DNA from 3 places in the Pseudomonas sp. KH_046_2 genome. Region 1 is predicted to be linked to each of the others. Evidence: predicted binding sites of a transcription regulator. Region 1 holds the regulator's gene; each other region holds the start of a gene.
What was found. The regulator sigma-54, encoded in region 1, starts transcription at its own class of promoters, with help from an activator protein. The targets are predictions, from matches to a motif close to ANTGGCATNNANNTTGCTNT.

Region 1 (5,535 bases):
GCCCGGACTGCTCGCGCAATTCCGGTTTCCAGTAAGGGTTGGGCAGGCAGCGCACATCGAACACCAGGTCGGCGTCCACCGGCATGCCGCGCTTGAACCCGAAGGACTCCACCAGGAATGCAGTCCCCGGCTCGGGCTGATTCAACAGGCGCAGTTTGATGGCATCGCGCAGTTGATACAGGTTCAGGCTGGTGGTGTTGATCTTGAGATCGGCAAGGTCGGCAATCGGCCCGAGCAGGACGCTTTCGACGTTGATGGCTTCGGCCAGCGAGCGGTTGGCGTTGCTTAGGGGGTGGCGTCGGCGGGTTTCCGAGAAACGCTTGAGCAGGGTTTCTTCGTCGGCGTCCAGGTACAGCACATCGCACTGGATGTGGCGGGCACGGACTTCCTCGAGCAGGTCGGGGAAGCGTGACAGGTGGCTGGGCAGGTTACGCGCGTCAATGGAAACGGCGACCAGCGGCTGCAGCATCTCGGTATGAACCAGGGCGCGCTCGGCCAACTCCGGCAGCAGACCGGCGGGCAGGTTGTCGATGCAGTAGTAGCCGTTGTCCTCAAGAACGTCGAGGGCGGTACTTTTACCTGAGCCGGAACGGCCACTGACGATGATCAAGCGCATGATTACTGACCGTTTTGCTCGTCCAGGACAACCTGATACAGGGCTTCGTTGCTTGACGCACTACGCAGCTTTTCGCGAACTTCCTTGCGGTCGAGCATGCTGGCGATCTGTCGCAGCAGCTCAAGGTGCGCATCGGTGGCGGCTTCCGGGACCAGCAGCACGAACAGCAGGTCAACCGGCGCGCCATCGATGGCGTCGAAATCGATAGGGGCGTCCAGGTGCATCAATGCACTGATGGGCGAAACGCAGCCCTTGAGACGGCAATGTGGAATAGCGATGCCATTGCCAAACCCGGTGGAGCCGAGTTTTTCACGGGCGATCAGTGCCTCGAAGACATCTTGCATCTCCAGGGCCGGCACTTCGCGGGCGATCAGATTGGCAATTTGTTCGAGGGCTTTCTTTTTACTGCCTCCCGGCACGTTCACCAGGGAACGGCCGGGGGTCAGGATACTTTCAAGTCGGATCATGGGTAGGGAGTGTTAACGACCGGTTGCGCCCTGGAGGAGGCTCTGGGTCTTTTCCTTATGCTTTTTGAGTTGTTTATCCAGCTTGTCGGTGAGTGCGTCGATCGCGGCGTACATATCGGTATGTTCCGCGTTGGCGACCACTTCATTCCCGGGAATATGCAGCGTGGCTTCGATTTTCTGCTTCAGTTTTTCGACGGTCATCGTGACCTGCACATTAGTGATCTTGTCGAAATGTCGCTCCAATCGTTCGAGTTTTTCGCCGATGTAGGTGCGAAGAGGTTCGGTCACTTCCAGTTGGTGTCCACTGATGTTGACTTGCATACAGCTTCTCCTTCGTTGCCAGTGCATAAAGCGGTAGATCAGATGATCTACCACTGGAACGCTGTGGCGTGGCTCTACATCAACCGCTTGCGTTCGCTCGAAGGCGCGATCCCGAGGGATTCGCGGTACTTGGCGACGGTGCGGCGAGCCACCTGAATGCCTTGTGCCTCCAGTAAACCAGCGATCTTGCTGTCACTCAACGGCTTTTTCTGATTTTCCGCTGCAACCAGTTTTTTGATGATCGCGCGGATCGCCGTGGACGAGCATTCGCCGCCTTCGGAGGTGCTTACGTGACTGGAAAAAAAGTACTTCAGTTCATAAATGCCCCGGGGGGTGTGCATGAACTTCTGGGTGGTCACCCGTGAAATCGTCGACTCATGCATGCCGACCGCTTCGGCGATGTCATGCAGGACGAGCGGCTTCATGGCTTCGTCGCCGTACTCCAGAAAGCCGCGCTGATGCTCGACGATCTGGGTGGCAACCTTCATCAGGGTTTCATTGCGGCTTTGCAGGCTCTTGATGAACCAGCGGGCCTCCTGCAACTGATTGCGCATGAAGGTATTGTCGGCGCTGGTGTCGGCGCGGCGCACGAAACCGGCGTATTGGGCATTGACCCGCAGCCGTGGCACCGACTCTTGATTGAGCTCCACCAGCCAGCGCTCGTTGTCCTTGCGCACGATGACGTCAGGGACGACGTACTCGGCTTCGGTGGACTCGATCTGCGAGCCAGGGCGCGGGTTGAGGCTCTGGACCAATTCGATCACCTGGCGCAGCTCATCTTCCTTGAGCTTCATGCGACGCATCAGCTGGCTGTAGTCGCGGCTGCCCAGCAGATCGATGTAATCGGTGACCAATCGTTTGGCTTCGGCCAGCCAAGGCGTTTTGGCCGGCAACTGGCGCAATTGCAGGAGCAGGCATTCGCCGAGATTGCGAGCGCCGATGCCGGCAGGCTCGAATTGCTGGATGCGGTGCAGGACGGCTTCGATTTCATCCAGTTCGATGTCCAGTTCCGGGTCGAAGGCTTCGAGGATTTCCTCGAGCGTCTCGTCCAGATAGCCCTGATTGTTGATGCAGTCGATCAGGGTCACGGCGATCAGGCGATCGGTGTCGGACATCGGGGCCAGGTTCAGTTGCCACAGCAAGTGGCTCTGCAGGCTTTCGCCGGCCGAGGTGCGGGTGGTGAAGTCCCACTCGTCATCATCATTGCTGGGCAGGCTGCTGGCGCTGGTCTGGTACACGTCTTCCCAGGCGGTGTCGACGGGGAGTTCGTTGGGGATGCGCTCGTTCCAGTCACCCTCATCGAGGTTATCAACCGTCGGGGCGCTTTCCTGGTAGGAGGGCTCCTGGATGTCAGTGTTGGGCTTTTGTTCGGCGTTGTCGGCCAAGGGATCGGAATTGTCGAAGTCGTCGCCCTCTTCCTGGCGTTCGAGCATCGGATTGGACTCCAGGGCCTCCTGGATTTCCTGTTGCAGGTCCAGGGTCGACAATTGGAGCAGGCGGATGGCCTGTTGCAGCTGCGGTGTCATCGTCAGCTGCTGGCCCATTCTCAAGACTAGCGATGGTTTCATGGCAGGGGCTTAACACCTTATTCGCCGGCGCACATGCGCCATCCACTACAGGGCGCCGGGGCGCCAAACTTAAGCAAATTATATGCCTGAAACTAAAGGGTTTGCCTAGAGCGCTGTAACAATAAAAAACTATAAAGCTGTGTTGCTGCGCTGCCCTTGTCGAGGGCTGACCACGCTTGTCGGCACGAGGTGCTGGAGAGTGGGGCGGTCTGGTGCCCGGGCAACCGCCTGGGCACGGCTCAGCGCTTACAGGCGGAACTCATGGCCCAGATACACTTCCTTGACCAGGTCGTTGGCCAGGATGGTCTCTGCGTCGCCTTCGGCGATCAGTTGACCGTCATTGACGATATAGGCGGTTTCACAGATATCCAGGGTTTCACGAACGTTGTGGTCCGTGATCAGCACGCCAATGCCTTTGGCCTTGAGGTGGTGAATGATCTGCTTGATGTCGCCGACCGAAATCGGGTCCACGCCGGCGAAGGGTTCGTCGAGGAGGATGAATTTCGGGTTGGTGGCCAGGGCGCGGGCGATTTCCACGCGACGGCGCTCACCACCGGACAGGCTCATGCCCAGGTTGTCGCGGATGTGGCTGATGTGGAACTCCTGCAGCAGGCTTTCCAGCTCCTTGCGACGGCCGGCCTTGTCGAGTTCCTTGCGGGTCTCGAGGATGGCCATGATGTTGTCGGCCACCGTCAGCTTGCGAAAGATCGATGCTTCTTGCGGCAAGTAGCCGATACCGGCCTTTGCGCGGCCGTGCATCGGCTGGTGGCTGACGTCCAGGTCATCGATGAGGACGCGGCCCTGGTCGGCTTGCACCAGGCCGACGATCATGTAGAAACAGGTGGTCTTGCCGGCGCCGTTCGGGCCAAGCAGGCCGACGATCTGGCCGCTGTCGATGGACAGGCTGACATCACGCACGACCTGGCGGCTCTTGTAGCTCTTGGCCAGATGCTGAGCTTTCAGAGTTGCCATTACTGGGCCTTTTTCTCGTCGGTTTTCTTCTTCGGCTGGATCACCATGTCGATGCGCGGGCGCGACTCGGTGATCTTGCTGCCTGTGGCGCGACCGGCGCTGGCGAGCTTCTTGTCCGTGTCGTAGACAATTTTCTCGCCTTGGGTGACGTTGTTGTCCTTGTCGACAACCTTGGCCTTGTCGATCAGTACGACGCGATTTTGCGAGGCGTGATACTGGATCGTCACGCCCCAGCCCTGAACAGGCTTGGTATCGCCAGCCGTTTGCAATTGCTCGAAGTACGCCAGGTTGCCCACCGAGGTCACTACGTCAATGTCGCCAGTCGGGGTGCGGGTGATGGTAACGGTGTTGCCTGTCACCTTCATCGAGCCTTGGGTGATGATCACGTCGCCCTTATAGGTAGCAATACCTTGCTTGTCGTCCAGTTGGGCATCGTCGGCCTGAATGCGGATAGGCTGCTGTTGATCTTCCGGCAGAGCCCAGGCGCTCACGCTTCCCAGTGCTGCGCCCAGACTGAGCAAAATCGGGAGGGTTTTAACGAGCCTCATACTGTCCTCTTACGTTCGATAGCAGGTGTATCCTGCTCTCTTTCAAATACGCTTTCATTCCCTTGCCAGTCGATACACCGCCAGCGCCGTCGATTCTAACGTCTTGCTCGGTCTGCGCATATTGCTGCTGCGGGAACACGGTCATGCGGGTGCTGGTGATCAGGGTTCTACGGTTTTTCTCGTCGAAGCGCGTGATGCGCACGTCATCGATCAGTTCGACCTGTGTGCCGTCAGGGTTGACCTCGGCGCGCAGGCTCTGGACGTGCCACGGGAATTCAGTGCCGCGGAACACATTCAGGTCGGGGTTGGTCAGCAATGTCACTTCGGTCGCTTTCAGGTGTTCGACCTTGTCGGACACCAGATCATATTGCAGCTTGCCATCCGGCAGGTACTGCACGCTGTGGGCGTTGATGGCGTAATAGTCGATTGCGCTTTCATCGACGGACGTTACCGGCTTGTCGAGAAAGCGTTCCGGGCTGATGTTCCAGTAGCCAACCGCGGCGAATATCGCCGCGATGCAACTGTACATCAGGGTGTTGCGAAACTTTTTGCTCAGCATAATGGGCTCACAGGTACGCCGCATTGGCCGCGTCGAGACGGTCCTGGGCGCGCAGGATCAATTCGCAGAATTCGCGAGCGGCACCTTCGCCGCCACGGGCGAGGGTGATGCCGTGAGCGTGTTCACGCACGAAACTGGCGGCATTGGCTACCGCCATGCCCAGGCCTACGCGGCGAATCACCGGCAGGTCCGGCAGGTCGTCGCCGAGGTAGGCCACCTGTTCATAGCTCAGGTTGAGTTGGGCCAGTAGTTCGTCGAGTACCACCAGTTTATCCTCGCGACCCTGATAGAGGTGCGGGATGCCGAGGTTTTTGGCCCGCCGTTCGACCACCGGGGTCTTGCGGCCACTGATGATGGCGGTCTGCACGCCAGCGGCCATCAACATCTTGATGCCCTGGCCGTCGAGCGTGTTGAACGTCTTGAATTCGCTGCCGTCTTCGAGGAAGTACAGGCGCCCATCGGTCAGTACGCCGTCGACATCGAA
Region 2 (5,535 bases), 1.1 Mb from region 1:
TCGCCGCGACGGTGTACATCGCCAACAGGGTCCGAATGCCGCCGAACCGGTCAGCCAGGGCGCCACCCAGGGGGCGCATCAGGCTGCCGCCGAACACGCAGGCAGCGGTGTAGTAGCCGGCAGTCACCGGGCTCAGGCCGTACTGGTCGTTGAAATAACCGGGCAGGGCGCTGGCCAGGCCGATGAAACCGCCGAACGTCACGCTGTAGAAAAACATGAACCACCAGCTGTCACGATCACCCAGGGCCTTGAAGTAGTCGGCCATGGATTTGGCTTTTGGCCGCTCGGGGGCATTGCGGGCCAGCCAGGCGAAGACGATCAGGGTCAGGATCAACGGAATCAGGGAAAAGCCGAACACGTTGCTCCAGCCAAACGCCGCCGCCAGCACCGGGGCGATCAATGCGGCTAATACCGTGCCCGAGTTACCCGCACCGGCGATGCCCATGGCCTTGCCTTGATGCTGCGGCGGATACCACTGCGAGGCCAGGGGCAGGGCGACGGCGAACGAAGCGCCGGCCATGCCGAGGAACAGGCCCAGCAGCAAGGCTTGTTCGTAGCTGTGGATCCCGAGTTTCCAGGCGCCGAACAGGGCGCAGATCACGATGACCTGACCGATCAGGCCGGCGGTTTTTGGCGACAGGCGATCAGCCAGCATTCCCATCACGAAGCGCAACACCGCCCCGGCCAGAATCGGCGTGGCGACCACCAGGCCTCGTTGCTGCGTCGTCAGGTGCAGGTCGGCGGCGATCTGTACCGCCAGAGGACCGAGCAGGTACCAGACCATGAAGCTCAGGTCGAAATAGAGGAACGCTGCGAACAATGTGGGTGTATGGCCGGATTTCCAGAAGCTTGAATTCATTGCGCACCTCAGCTGTGAAGAGTCTCGAAAGGAGTCATGAGCTTGCAGGTGGGGCGCCGATACGGCCGCACCACCGGCCCCGTGCTGTGGGGCCAAAACGAAAAAACGCCGCCACCCGATCCGCCAAGGGCAAATGAGGTGAGCGACGTCTTTGTCGTAGGTGGGGCAACCGCCGTTGGTTACCTGTGGTGATTACTTAGCGAGATCTGTGCCAACACTGCTTTTGTGGCGAGGGGCGGGGTCAGCCGAGCAACTCGCTCATGGCAATAATCTGCTCCGCCACTTGAATCAGCTTCTGCTGGCGGCTCATCGCCTGGCGGCGCATCAGTGTGTAGGCCTCTTCCTCGTTGCAGTCCTTCATTTTCATCAGCAATCCCTTGGCCAGTTCGATGCGCTTGCGCTCGGCCAACTGCTGGTCGCGGGCATGCAGCTGGGCACGCAAGGCCTGGTCGCTTTCGAAGCGTGCCATGGCCACATCGAGAATCGGCTGCAGGCGTTGTGCGTGAATGCCTTCGACGATGTAGGCACTGACCCCGGACTTGATCGCCTGGCGCATCACATCGGGGTCATGTTCGTCCGTGAACATCACAATCGGTCGTGGCTGGTCGCGCGTCACCAGCACCACTTGCTCCATCACATCGCGACCCGGTGACTCGGTATCGATCAGAATTACATCCGGACGCACCGTTTCGACGCGTTCAGGCAAGTCGATGGTCAGGCCGGATTCATCGATCACTTCGAATCCGGCTTCGGTCAGGGCGGCCTTCAGGCGTCCGACTTTTTTGGCGGTGTCGTTGATCAGCAGGATACGCAGCATGTTCGTGGTCTCCTGTCAGCGGCTGGCGGATCGGTGCGAGCTGTCGCTCATGGCGTGCAGTTTGAAACTGCGGGCATAACCGGCCGGGTCCGAGCCGTCCCAGATTTTGCCGTCGATCAATTGACTGCTGCGCATTTCCTCGGCTGATGAAGCGACGCCGACGGCACGGGCGGCCTCACGGTAGAGATCCAGTTGCTGGACCTGCCGGGCCACTGCGAGATAGTCCGGATCATCGCGCAACAAGCCCCAGCGACGGAACTGGGTCATGAACCACATGCCGTCGGACAGGTACGGCAGGTTGACCTCGCCATCCCCGTGCAAGCGCAGCGCGTGCGGGTCTTGCCAGTGATGGCCAAGGCCGTCGGCGTATTCGCCCAGCAGGCGCGGTTCGATGCAGTCCAGTGGCGCATCAAGGTACTGCGCGGCACTGAGCAATTGTGCGGTACTGCGGCGATTCTCGGTGCTTTCTTCGATGAAACGGCTGGCTTCCAGAACCGCCATCACCAACACCCGGGCGGTATTGGGGTATTGCTCGACGAACGCACGGGTGCAGCCGAGGACCTTTTCCGGATGATCGGGCCAGATGGTCTGGGACGTGGCCAAGGTGAAGCCAAGGTCCTGTTGCACGGCGCTGGCGGACCAGGGTTCGCCAACGCAGAAGCCGTCGATACGCCCGGCCCGCAGGTGCGCGACCATTTGCGGTGGAGGCACCACCACGCTGTCGACATCCAGCAGCGGGTGAATGCCCTGGCTGGCGAGCCAGTAATACAACCACATGGCGTGGGTGCCGGTGGGAAACGTCTGGGCGAAGGTGAGTTTTGAGCGAGTTTGGTGCACGTGCCGATCCAGTGCTTCAGGACTGGTCACTCCAAGCGCCTGCAAGCCGCGGGACAGGTTGATGCTCTGGCCGTTCTGATTCAGGCCCATCAGCACGGCCATGTCGGTCGCGGCCACGCCACCGATGCCCAGGTGAACGGCGTAAATCAGGCCATAGAGGCTGTGGGCGGCATCGAGTTCGCCGCTGACCAGTTTGTCCCGCAGGTTGGCCCAGGACGATTGGCGCTTGAGGTTCAGGGTCAAGCCGTGGGGCTGGGCGAAGCCCTGGGTGGCGGCGACCACCACCGAGGCGCAGTCGCTCAGGGCCATGAAGCCGAGATTGATTTCGGTTTTTTCCGGGGCATCGCTGCCATTGACCCAGGCCAGAGGGCCGGCTGACGGTTCGTTCATCGCGTGTTCACCTTGCAAAAAAAACGTCGTCCCGAGTTCTTGCATGAGCAGGCCGGGGACGACGCCATTGTCTTTGCACACATTCGTTCGTTGGCATGGGTGCTGGTGCCCAGAGTGGTGCAAGGCATATGCCATTATCCGTTGATTTGATCACGCGCCTCGCTTGCCACCCTGTTGCCCGGCTATAATCGCCACCTCAATTCGCCGCCAATCGAGTCAAATCCGCCCATGTACACCCTGGCCCGTCAGCTGTTGTTCAAACTCTCCCCGGAAACCTCCCACGATCTGTCCCTGGACCTGATCGGCGCGGGCGGGCGTCTTGGGCTCAACGGCTTGCTGTGCAAGGCCCCGGCGAAGCTGCCGGTGAATGTCATGGGCCTGGACTTCCCGAATCCGGTGGGGTTGGCCGCCGGCCTGGACAAGAACGGCGCGGCCATCGATGGTTTCGCCCAACTGGGTTTCGGTTTTGTCGAAATCGGCACCATCACGCCGCGCCCGCAACCGGGCAACCCGAAGCCGCGCCTGTTCCGTTTGCCGGAAGCCGAGGCGATCATCAACCGCATGGGCTTCAACAACCTCGGCGTCGATCACCTGCTGGCCCGTGTGGCGGCGGCCAAGTACAAAGGCGTGCTGGGCATCAACATCGGCAAGAACTTCGATACGCCGGTCGAGCGTGCCGTGGACGACTACCTGATCTGCCTGGACAAGGTCTACGCCCACGCCAGCTATGTGACGGTCAACGTCAGTTCGCCGAATACACCGGGCCTGCGTAGCCTGCAATTCGGCGACTCGCTCAAGCAGTTGCTGGCCGATCTGGCCGAGCGTCGCGCAGAACTGGCATTGCGTCATGGCAAACATGTACCGCTGGCGATCAAGATCGCGCCGGACATGAGCGACGAAGAAACCGCACAAGTTGCGCAAGCGCTGATCGAAACCGGGATGGATGCCGTCATCGCCACCAACACCACCCTGAGCCGCGTAGGCGTCGAAGGCATGGAGCACGGCGAAGAAGCCGGTGGCCTGTCCGGCGCACCGGTTCGTGACAAGAGCACCCACACCGTGCAAGTGCTGGCGTCGGAGCTGGGCGGACGTTTGCCGATCATTGCGGCGGGTGGCATTACCGAAGGCAAGCACGCAGCGGAGAAAATCGCCGCAGGCGCGAGCCTGGTGCAGATCTACTCGGGCTTCATCTACAAAGGCCCGGCGCTGATTCGCGAGTCGGTAGACGCAATCGCAGCGCTTCGCTAAAGGTTGCTTGGGGGCTTTTGTGGCGAGGGGGCTTGCCCCCGTTGGGCTGCGAAGCAGCCCTAAAACCGAACAATGCGGTGTATCAGCAGTTTTGCGATCATAGGGTTTACGACTGCTTCGCAGCCGAGCGGGGGCAAGCCCCCTCGCCACAAAGGGTTTGTCGCTGAGTTTGTGCAGGCATAAAAAAGGGCTCCATAAAGGAGCCCCTGGGCCGTAGCCCGCCGTCCGGATGGGACGTGCGTGGTTAATTCAGTACAAGTTCAGATTGTCGTGTCGGAGTGTTGTGCCCTGTAATTAGCCGACGGCGTGAAGTTCGTTGAGTCTGTGGATTCCCGCAGTGCCGGTCATACCGTCCCAGTTGTCGCCGCGTCCTTCTCGCCAGCCGTTGATCCAGGCTTGACGTACCGACGGTAGAGTAAATGGGCAAAGCTCACGGGATTTACCACCAACGCCATATTGATATCCGCGCAAAAATGCTCTTTCCAACGGATCACGCTTAAGTCTTCTCATAGGGTGTTGCCCTCACTTGTTGACTGTATTTATCGCGTTGACCTCTATTAAGGTCTGGCAGAAAAACTCTGCCGTTGGCGGCTCGTTGCCGGCGTGACGAGCCAAGGTGTTGGCGTCATTGCGGCGCCAACCTGTATTGAGTTCTAACCAATGCGTCACATCGAGGGAATGATCGTTTTGTCATAAGGACGTAACCATTCATGTGCTAACGCCATAAGTAACAGAGCGTTTGTAGCGTATTTATTGGCCAAACCCCGGTATGATCGGCCCTGCGCTGGATGATGGGCTTAATCCTTTACTGAGAATGGCTCCCGTTGCCGGGAAGCACTATTCGACGAAGGGTCGACTTATGACATTTTGTTGCATCAACTTTTTTATCTGTCCTTGCATCTAAGCTCATTTAACCCGGGCAGCAGGGGTGGAACGGCACACCTTCGTGCCACGCGGGCGTTCTTCGAGAAAAGCGCCTGATTGAAAACCGGACCGGCAATGCGTTGCCCGGTCACTCAGCTAAAGGTTCTGGAATTCCCATGTCCGATCATTTCGAACTCTTCCTCACTTGCCCAAAAGGCCTTGAAGGCCTGCTCATCGAGGAAGCCGTCGGGCTTGGCCTTGAGGAAGCGCGGGAGCACACCTCCGCCGTACGCGGCATGGCCACCATGGAAACCGCTTATCGCCTGTGCCTGTGGTCGCGCCTGGCCAACCGCGTGCTGCTGGTGCTCAAGCGTTTCCCGATGAAGGACGCCGAAGACCTGTACCACGGCGTGCTGGACATCGAGTGGCAAGACCACATGCTCAATGACGGCACCCTGGCCGTCGAATTCAGCGGCCATGGCTCGGGTATCGACAACACCCACTTCGGCGCGTTGAAGGT
Region 3 (5,535 bases), 760 kb from region 1:
TGTCGGTGGCGATGTCATCGGCGCGAACCAGGCCGGCAATCCGCACCAGCTCGTCACCGGTGTTGAGGGTCATCCACTTCTCGCCGCGTACCGCGATGATGCCGTTGGGCAACACATCGGCGACGGTGACCGTGATCGAACCGGTCAGGGTGTTGCCCTGAGCCGCCTTGCTGTCACCCTTGGTCGCGCGGTCACCTTCGTAGCTGGCACTCAGGCTCAGGTCGCCATCGCCGAACGGGTTGTTGGTGGTGGCGCTGCTGCCGAACAGCGAAGACAGGCCGATGTTGGCCTTGCTGTTCTTGCCAATTTGCGAGTTGGCGTTTTTGCTGGCCTGGGTCCTTTCGTTCAGGGTGATGGTGATGATGTCACCGACCCGGAACGCCTTGCGGTCGCTGTAGAGGTTCTGTTCGAAACCGGCCTGATAGATCGAGCCGTTGTTCGCGGCCGCCGGCAACGGCGTGCGCGGCAACACCGGAGCGTAGTAAGGGTCATTGGGCTTGGGCGTCGCCGGCACGCAACCTGCGAGCGCGGCGATCCCACTCAGTGCCAGAACAGATACATAGCGATTCATGACCCTACCTCACGGTGTTGCAGGCGGCCTCATGGCCGCCACATAGACTTGATTACAGATTCTGCGTTACGAACGAGAGCATCTGGTCAGCGGTGGAGATCACCTTGGAGTTCATCTCGTAGGCGCGCTGGGTGGTGATCATGTTGACCATCTCCTCAACAGTGCTGACGTTGGACGTTTCCAGGGTGTTCTGCAGCGTGGTGCCGAAACCGGCCAGGCCCGGGGTGCCGACTTGCGGCGCGCCGCTGGCGGCGGTTTCCAGGAACAGGTTGTTGCCCACGGCCTGCAGGCCGGCCGGGTTGATGAAGTCGGCGGTTTGCAGGTTGCCGATCACCTGGGCTGCCGGGTTGCCGGCAATGGTGATGGACACGGTGCCGTCGCGGCCGACCGTGAAGGTCTGCGCTTCGTTCGGAATGACAATCGCCGGCTCCAGGGCAAAGCCGCTGGCGTTCACGATCTGGCCGTTGGAGTCCAGGTGGAACGTACCGTCACGGGTGTAGGACGTGGTGCCGTCCGGTTGCAGGATCTGGAAGAAACCACGACCGTCGATGGCCATGTCCAGTGGCTGCTCGGTGGTTTGCAGGCTGCCGGCGGTGAAATTTTTCTGGGTGCCGACGATGCGCACACCAGTACCCAGTTGCAGACCCGACGGCAGCTCGCTGTCCTGGGTCGACTGGGCGCCTGGCTGACGCTTGATCTGGTAGAGCAGGTCCTGGAACTCGGCGCGGTCACGCTTGAAACCCGTGGTCGACACGTTGGCCAGGTTGTTGGAAATGGTGGTCAGGTTGGTGTCCTGGGCGGACAGACCTGTTTTGGCAACCCATAGAGCCGGAAGCATTCGATTCTCCTCGTGCGCCTGTTTTACGGCGCGACGTTCTGGTAATTAGCTGATCTGCAAGACCCGAGCCATGGCCTGGTCATCGTCTTTGGCGGTGTTCATCATCTTGATATGCAGCTCGAACTGCTTGGCCAGGGCCAGTACCGAGGTCATCTCTTCCACGGCATTGACGTTGCTCGACTCGAGGAATCCGGACACCAGCTTGACGTTGGCATCGGCCTGCGCAGGCGCGCCGTCCTTGGTGTGGATCGAACCATCCAGGCCCTTGGTCATGTTTTTGAGGTCCGGATTGACCAGCTTGATGCGGTCGACTTCCGCCATCACCCGGGGACCTTCGCCCATCGCGCGGATGCTGATGGTGCCGTCCTCGCCGACTTCGATCTGCTGCTCCGGCGGCACGGCAATCGGCCCGCCATTGCCCATGACCGGCATGCCGTTGCCGGCGCGCAGCACACCCAGGGCGTCAACGTTCAGGCTGCCGGTGCGCACGTAGCTTTCACCGCCATCGGGCGTCTGCACGGCAATCCAGCCGTTGCCTTGCACGGCGACGTCGAGGTCGCGACCGGTTTCCACCAGTGAACCAGGGGAGAAATCCGTGCCCGGGCGCTCGGACATGGCAAACGCACGCGCCGGAAAGCTGTCACCGAACACCGGCATCGAACGAGCCTGCTCCAGGTCTTTCTGGAAGCCGTTGGTGGAGATGTTCGCGAGGTTGTTGGCATGAGCCTTTTGCGCCAGTGCATTCTGGCTGGCGCCGGTCATTGCCACATAAAGGTACTTGTCCACAATTGTTCCTCTGCCTGCCGGACGTTTGCCGTCCGCTGCTGTACTGCTGAGCCATAAGCAATTTGCAGACCAACTCGTTTTTGGCAGCGCGAGGCCCGGCAAACAGGGGACTTTGAGGATTCAGAGGGGATGGGGGATTTGTATCAGAGACGAAAAACCGGCGGTGTCCTGCCGGTGGGTGGCAAGGTGTGACCGTTGCAGCCATTACTTTCCCTGTGGCGAGGGGGCTTGCCCCCGCTCGGCTGCGCAGCAGTCGTAAATCCGGGCAACTCGGTGTACCTGAAAGATTGCGGGGGGCTGCTTCGCAACCCAACGGGGGCAAGCCCCCTCGCCACAAAAGCTCGACCACCAGAGACTCAGGTGTTGTCCTTGCCCACCTCATACTCACGCAACTTGTTGGCAATGGTGGTATGCGAAACCCCGAGCCGCTTGCCCAGTTGCCGACTGCTCGGATGCTCGGAATACAGCCGCTCCAGCACCGCCTTCTCGAAACGCCCGACGATCTCGTCCAGCCCACCCTCCAGGGAAAAATCGCCAAGGGGCTGACGCACGCCATAGTCCGGCAGGCGAATGTGCTCGGCCTTGACCGTGCCGCCGTCGCACAGGGAAACCGCCTGGAACAGCACGTTCTCCAGTTGTCGCACGTTGCCCGGCCAATGGTAGTGGCTGAGCCGCTCCATGGCCGCCGGGGCCAGTTTGGGCAACGGACAACCAATCTGCCGGCTGGCCTGATCGAGGAAGTGCTCCACCAGCGGCGTCAAACCGTCGAGGCATTCGCGCAACGGCGGGATGTGCAGCGACAACACATTCAAGCGGTGATAGAGGTCCTGGCGGAACTCGCCGCGAGCGCACAATTCGGACAGGTCGACCTGGGTCGCGCAGATCACTCGCACGTCGAGGTAGACCTCTTCATCGCTGCCTACACGACGGAAGCAACCGTCCTGCAAAAAGCGCAGCAACTTCACCTGCAAGCGCGGGCTCATTTCCCCGACACCATCAAGAAACAACGTGCCGCCCGCTGTCAGTTCCAGCAGCCCGAGCTTGCCTTCGGCCCGCGCCCCTTCAAAGGCACCAGGGCCATAGCCGAACAACTCCGTCTCGGCCATGGACTCCGGCAGACCGGCGCAATTGAGCGCCATCAATGGCGACTGCCCGCGAGGACTGGCCAGATGACAGGCCCGCGCCAACAATTCTTTGCCGGTGCCGGTCTCCCCTTCTATCAATAGCGGCGCATCCAATGGCGCCATGCGCCGGGCTTCGCGCACCACAGCGGCCATGACTTTCGAGCTTTGGAAGATGCTGTCGAAGCCACGCAATTCCTGCTTGCGCACGTTGTAGATGCGCTCGCCCACCCGGTCGGCGCGGTGCAGCGTCAGTACCGCACCGGCCATGGCTTCGCTGTCGTCGTGTTCCGATTGCAGCGGCGCGATGTCGGCCAGGAACACATCCCCCTTGACCTTGACTCGCAGCCCGTTGATCCGCGACTTGTTGGCGCGCACCAGTTCCGGCAAATCGAAATCCTCGGCGTAGCGCGACAGGGGGATCCCCGGCACCTCGTCGACCCGCACACCGAGCAACTGCGCCGCTGCCCGGTTGGCCGCAACGATGGAACCACCCATGTCGATCGACAGCACCGGAAATTCCAGCGCACCGAGCAGTGCATTGAGCTCCATGTGCCGACGTTCGCTGGGCATCAGCCCTACACGCTTGACGCCAAAGACCCCGGCAATCGCTTCGAATTTCGGGCGCAGGGCCTGGAACTGAATGTTGATCAGGTTCGGGCAATGCAGGTAAATGGCATTGCCATGCTCACCGCCCACCTCACCGCGGGCCACGTTGATCCCGTACTCCACCAACAGGTTGAGAATGTCGCGCAGGATGCCGATGCGGTTCTGGCAGTGGACTTTGATACGCATATAAAGACCCAAAAAAACGGTGAGTAAGGTGCGCAGGGATATTTTCTGCTCAGGCGCTCAGATAGTCGTCAAGATTATGTGACAGGTGGAGGACTTTTCCCACCCGCCAATCTCAACATTTGCGCACCGACGCCCAATACGTAACGAAAACTTTACGAAAATCGATGAATTTTCCTACGCATGACGCCGAGCACCTGCTGCAACAGTGCAATCCTTGGAGTATTTCTAGGTCCATAGCAGTACATAACAAGAACGAAATCCCCTAGCAGGAGAGCAGCATGAAGCAGACGCAATACGTGGCTCGCGAGCCCGATGCGCAAGGTTTTATCGACTACCCCGCCGAAGAACATGCGGTGTGGAACACGCTGATCACTCGTCAACTGAAAGTGATCGAAGGGCGTGCGTGCCAGGAGTACCTGGACGGTATCGAAAAACTCGGTCTGCCCCACGACCGCATTCCTCAACTCGGCGAGATCAACAAGGTCCTCGGTGAAACCACCGGCTGGCAAGTTGCCCGGGTTCCCGCACTGATTCCCTTCCAGACCTTTTTCGAATTGCTGGCCAGCAAGCAGTTTCCGGTGGCGACCTTTATTCGTACCCGCGAAGAACTGGACTACCTGCAAGAGCCGGACATTTTCCACGAGATCTTCGGTCACTGCCCGCTGCTGACCAACCCGTGGTTCGCCGAATTCACCCACACCTACGGCAAGCTCGGCCTCAAGGCGACCAAGGAAGAACGCGTGTACCTGGCGCGCCTGTACTGGATGACCATCGAATTCGGCCTGGTCGACACCCCGCAAGGCCAACGCATCTACGGCGGCGGCATTCTGTCTTCTCCGAAAGAGACCGTGTATTGCCTGTCGGACGAGCCTGAGCATCAGGCGTTCGATCCGCTGGAATGCATGCGCACGCCCTACCGCATCGACATCTTGCAGCCACTGTACTTCGCGTTGCCAAATCTCAAGCGTCTGTTCGACCTCGCTCACGAAGACATCATGGGCATGGTCAAGCAAGCAATGCAGATGGGTCTGCACGCGCCGAAATTTCCGCCAAAACCAAAAGCCGCGTGATCCGCCGCTTTTAGAATCAAGTGAGCCTGTCAGAAACCATCGCTTTGGATTAGCGTGGTAGCACTGAGGGCCGATTTCCCAACATTCGATTTCAGGAACACATCATGACCGCATTAACTCAAGCCCATTGCGAAGCCTGCCGCGCCGATGCTCCACAAGTCAGCGACGAAGAACTGCCGATCCTGATCAAGCAGATCCCGGACTGGAACATCGAAGTCCGTGACAGCATCATGCAGCTGGAAAAGGTTTTCCTGTTCAAGAACTTCAAGCACGCCCTGGCGTTCACCAACGCCGTCGGTGAAATCTCCGAGGCCGAAGGCCACCACCCGGGCCTGCTGACCGAGTGGGGCAAAG

Region 2: AC3IX1_RS09220 (CmpA/NrtA family ABC transporter substrate-binding protein) is a predicted target of sigma-54. The motif match lies at 3,020-3,039, and genes of this name have one in related genera.
Region 3: AC3IX1_RS07785 (flagellar basal body rod protein FlgF) is a predicted target of sigma-54. The motif match lies at 2,250-2,269, and genes of this name have one in related genera.

The regions. Positions count from the first base shown of each region.
Region 1 covers NZ_CM174480.1:956,913-962,447, forward strand. Annotated here, with positions in the region: gene rapZ (RNase adapter RapZ) at 1-616, opposite strand, end outside; gene ptsN (PTS IIA-like nitrogen regulatory protein PtsN) at 619-1,083, opposite strand; gene hpf (ribosome hibernation-promoting factor, HPF/YfiA family) at 1,096-1,404, opposite strand; gene AC3IX1_RS04280 (RNA polymerase factor sigma-54) at 1,479-2,972, opposite strand; gene lptB (LPS export ABC transporter ATP-binding protein) at 3,219-3,944, opposite strand; gene lptA (lipopolysaccharide transport periplasmic protein LptA) at 3,944-4,492, opposite strand; gene lptC (LPS export ABC transporter periplasmic protein LptC) at 4,479-5,051, opposite strand; gene AC3IX1_RS04300 (KdsC family phosphatase) at 5,059-5,535, opposite strand, start outside.
Region 2 covers NZ_CM174480.1:2,008,068-2,013,602, forward strand. Annotated here, with positions in the region: gene AC3IX1_RS09210 (nitrate/nitrite transporter) at 1-859, opposite strand, end outside; gene AC3IX1_RS09215 (ANTAR domain-containing response regulator) at 1,101-1,676, opposite strand; gene AC3IX1_RS09220 (CmpA/NrtA family ABC transporter substrate-binding protein) at 1,692-2,903, opposite strand; gene AC3IX1_RS09225 (quinone-dependent dihydroorotate dehydrogenase) at 3,132-4,151, shown strand; gene rmf (ribosome modulation factor) at 4,446-4,661, opposite strand; gene rlmKL (bifunctional 23S rRNA (guanine(2069)-N(7))-methyltransferase RlmK/23S rRNA (guanine(2445)-N(2))-methyltransferase RlmL) at 5,192-5,535, shown strand, end outside.
Region 3 covers NZ_CM174480.1:1,716,119-1,721,653, reverse strand. Annotated here, with positions in the region: gene flgH (flagellar basal body L-ring protein FlgH) at 1-571, opposite strand, end outside; gene flgG (flagellar basal-body rod protein FlgG) at 624-1,409, opposite strand; gene AC3IX1_RS07785 (flagellar basal body rod protein FlgF) at 1,455-2,195, opposite strand; gene AC3IX1_RS07780 (sigma-54-dependent phenylalanine hydroxylase transcriptional regulator PhhR) at 2,552-4,111, opposite strand; gene phhA (phenylalanine 4-monooxygenase) at 4,390-5,181, shown strand; gene AC3IX1_RS07770 (4a-hydroxytetrahydrobiopterin dehydratase) at 5,286-5,535, shown strand, end outside.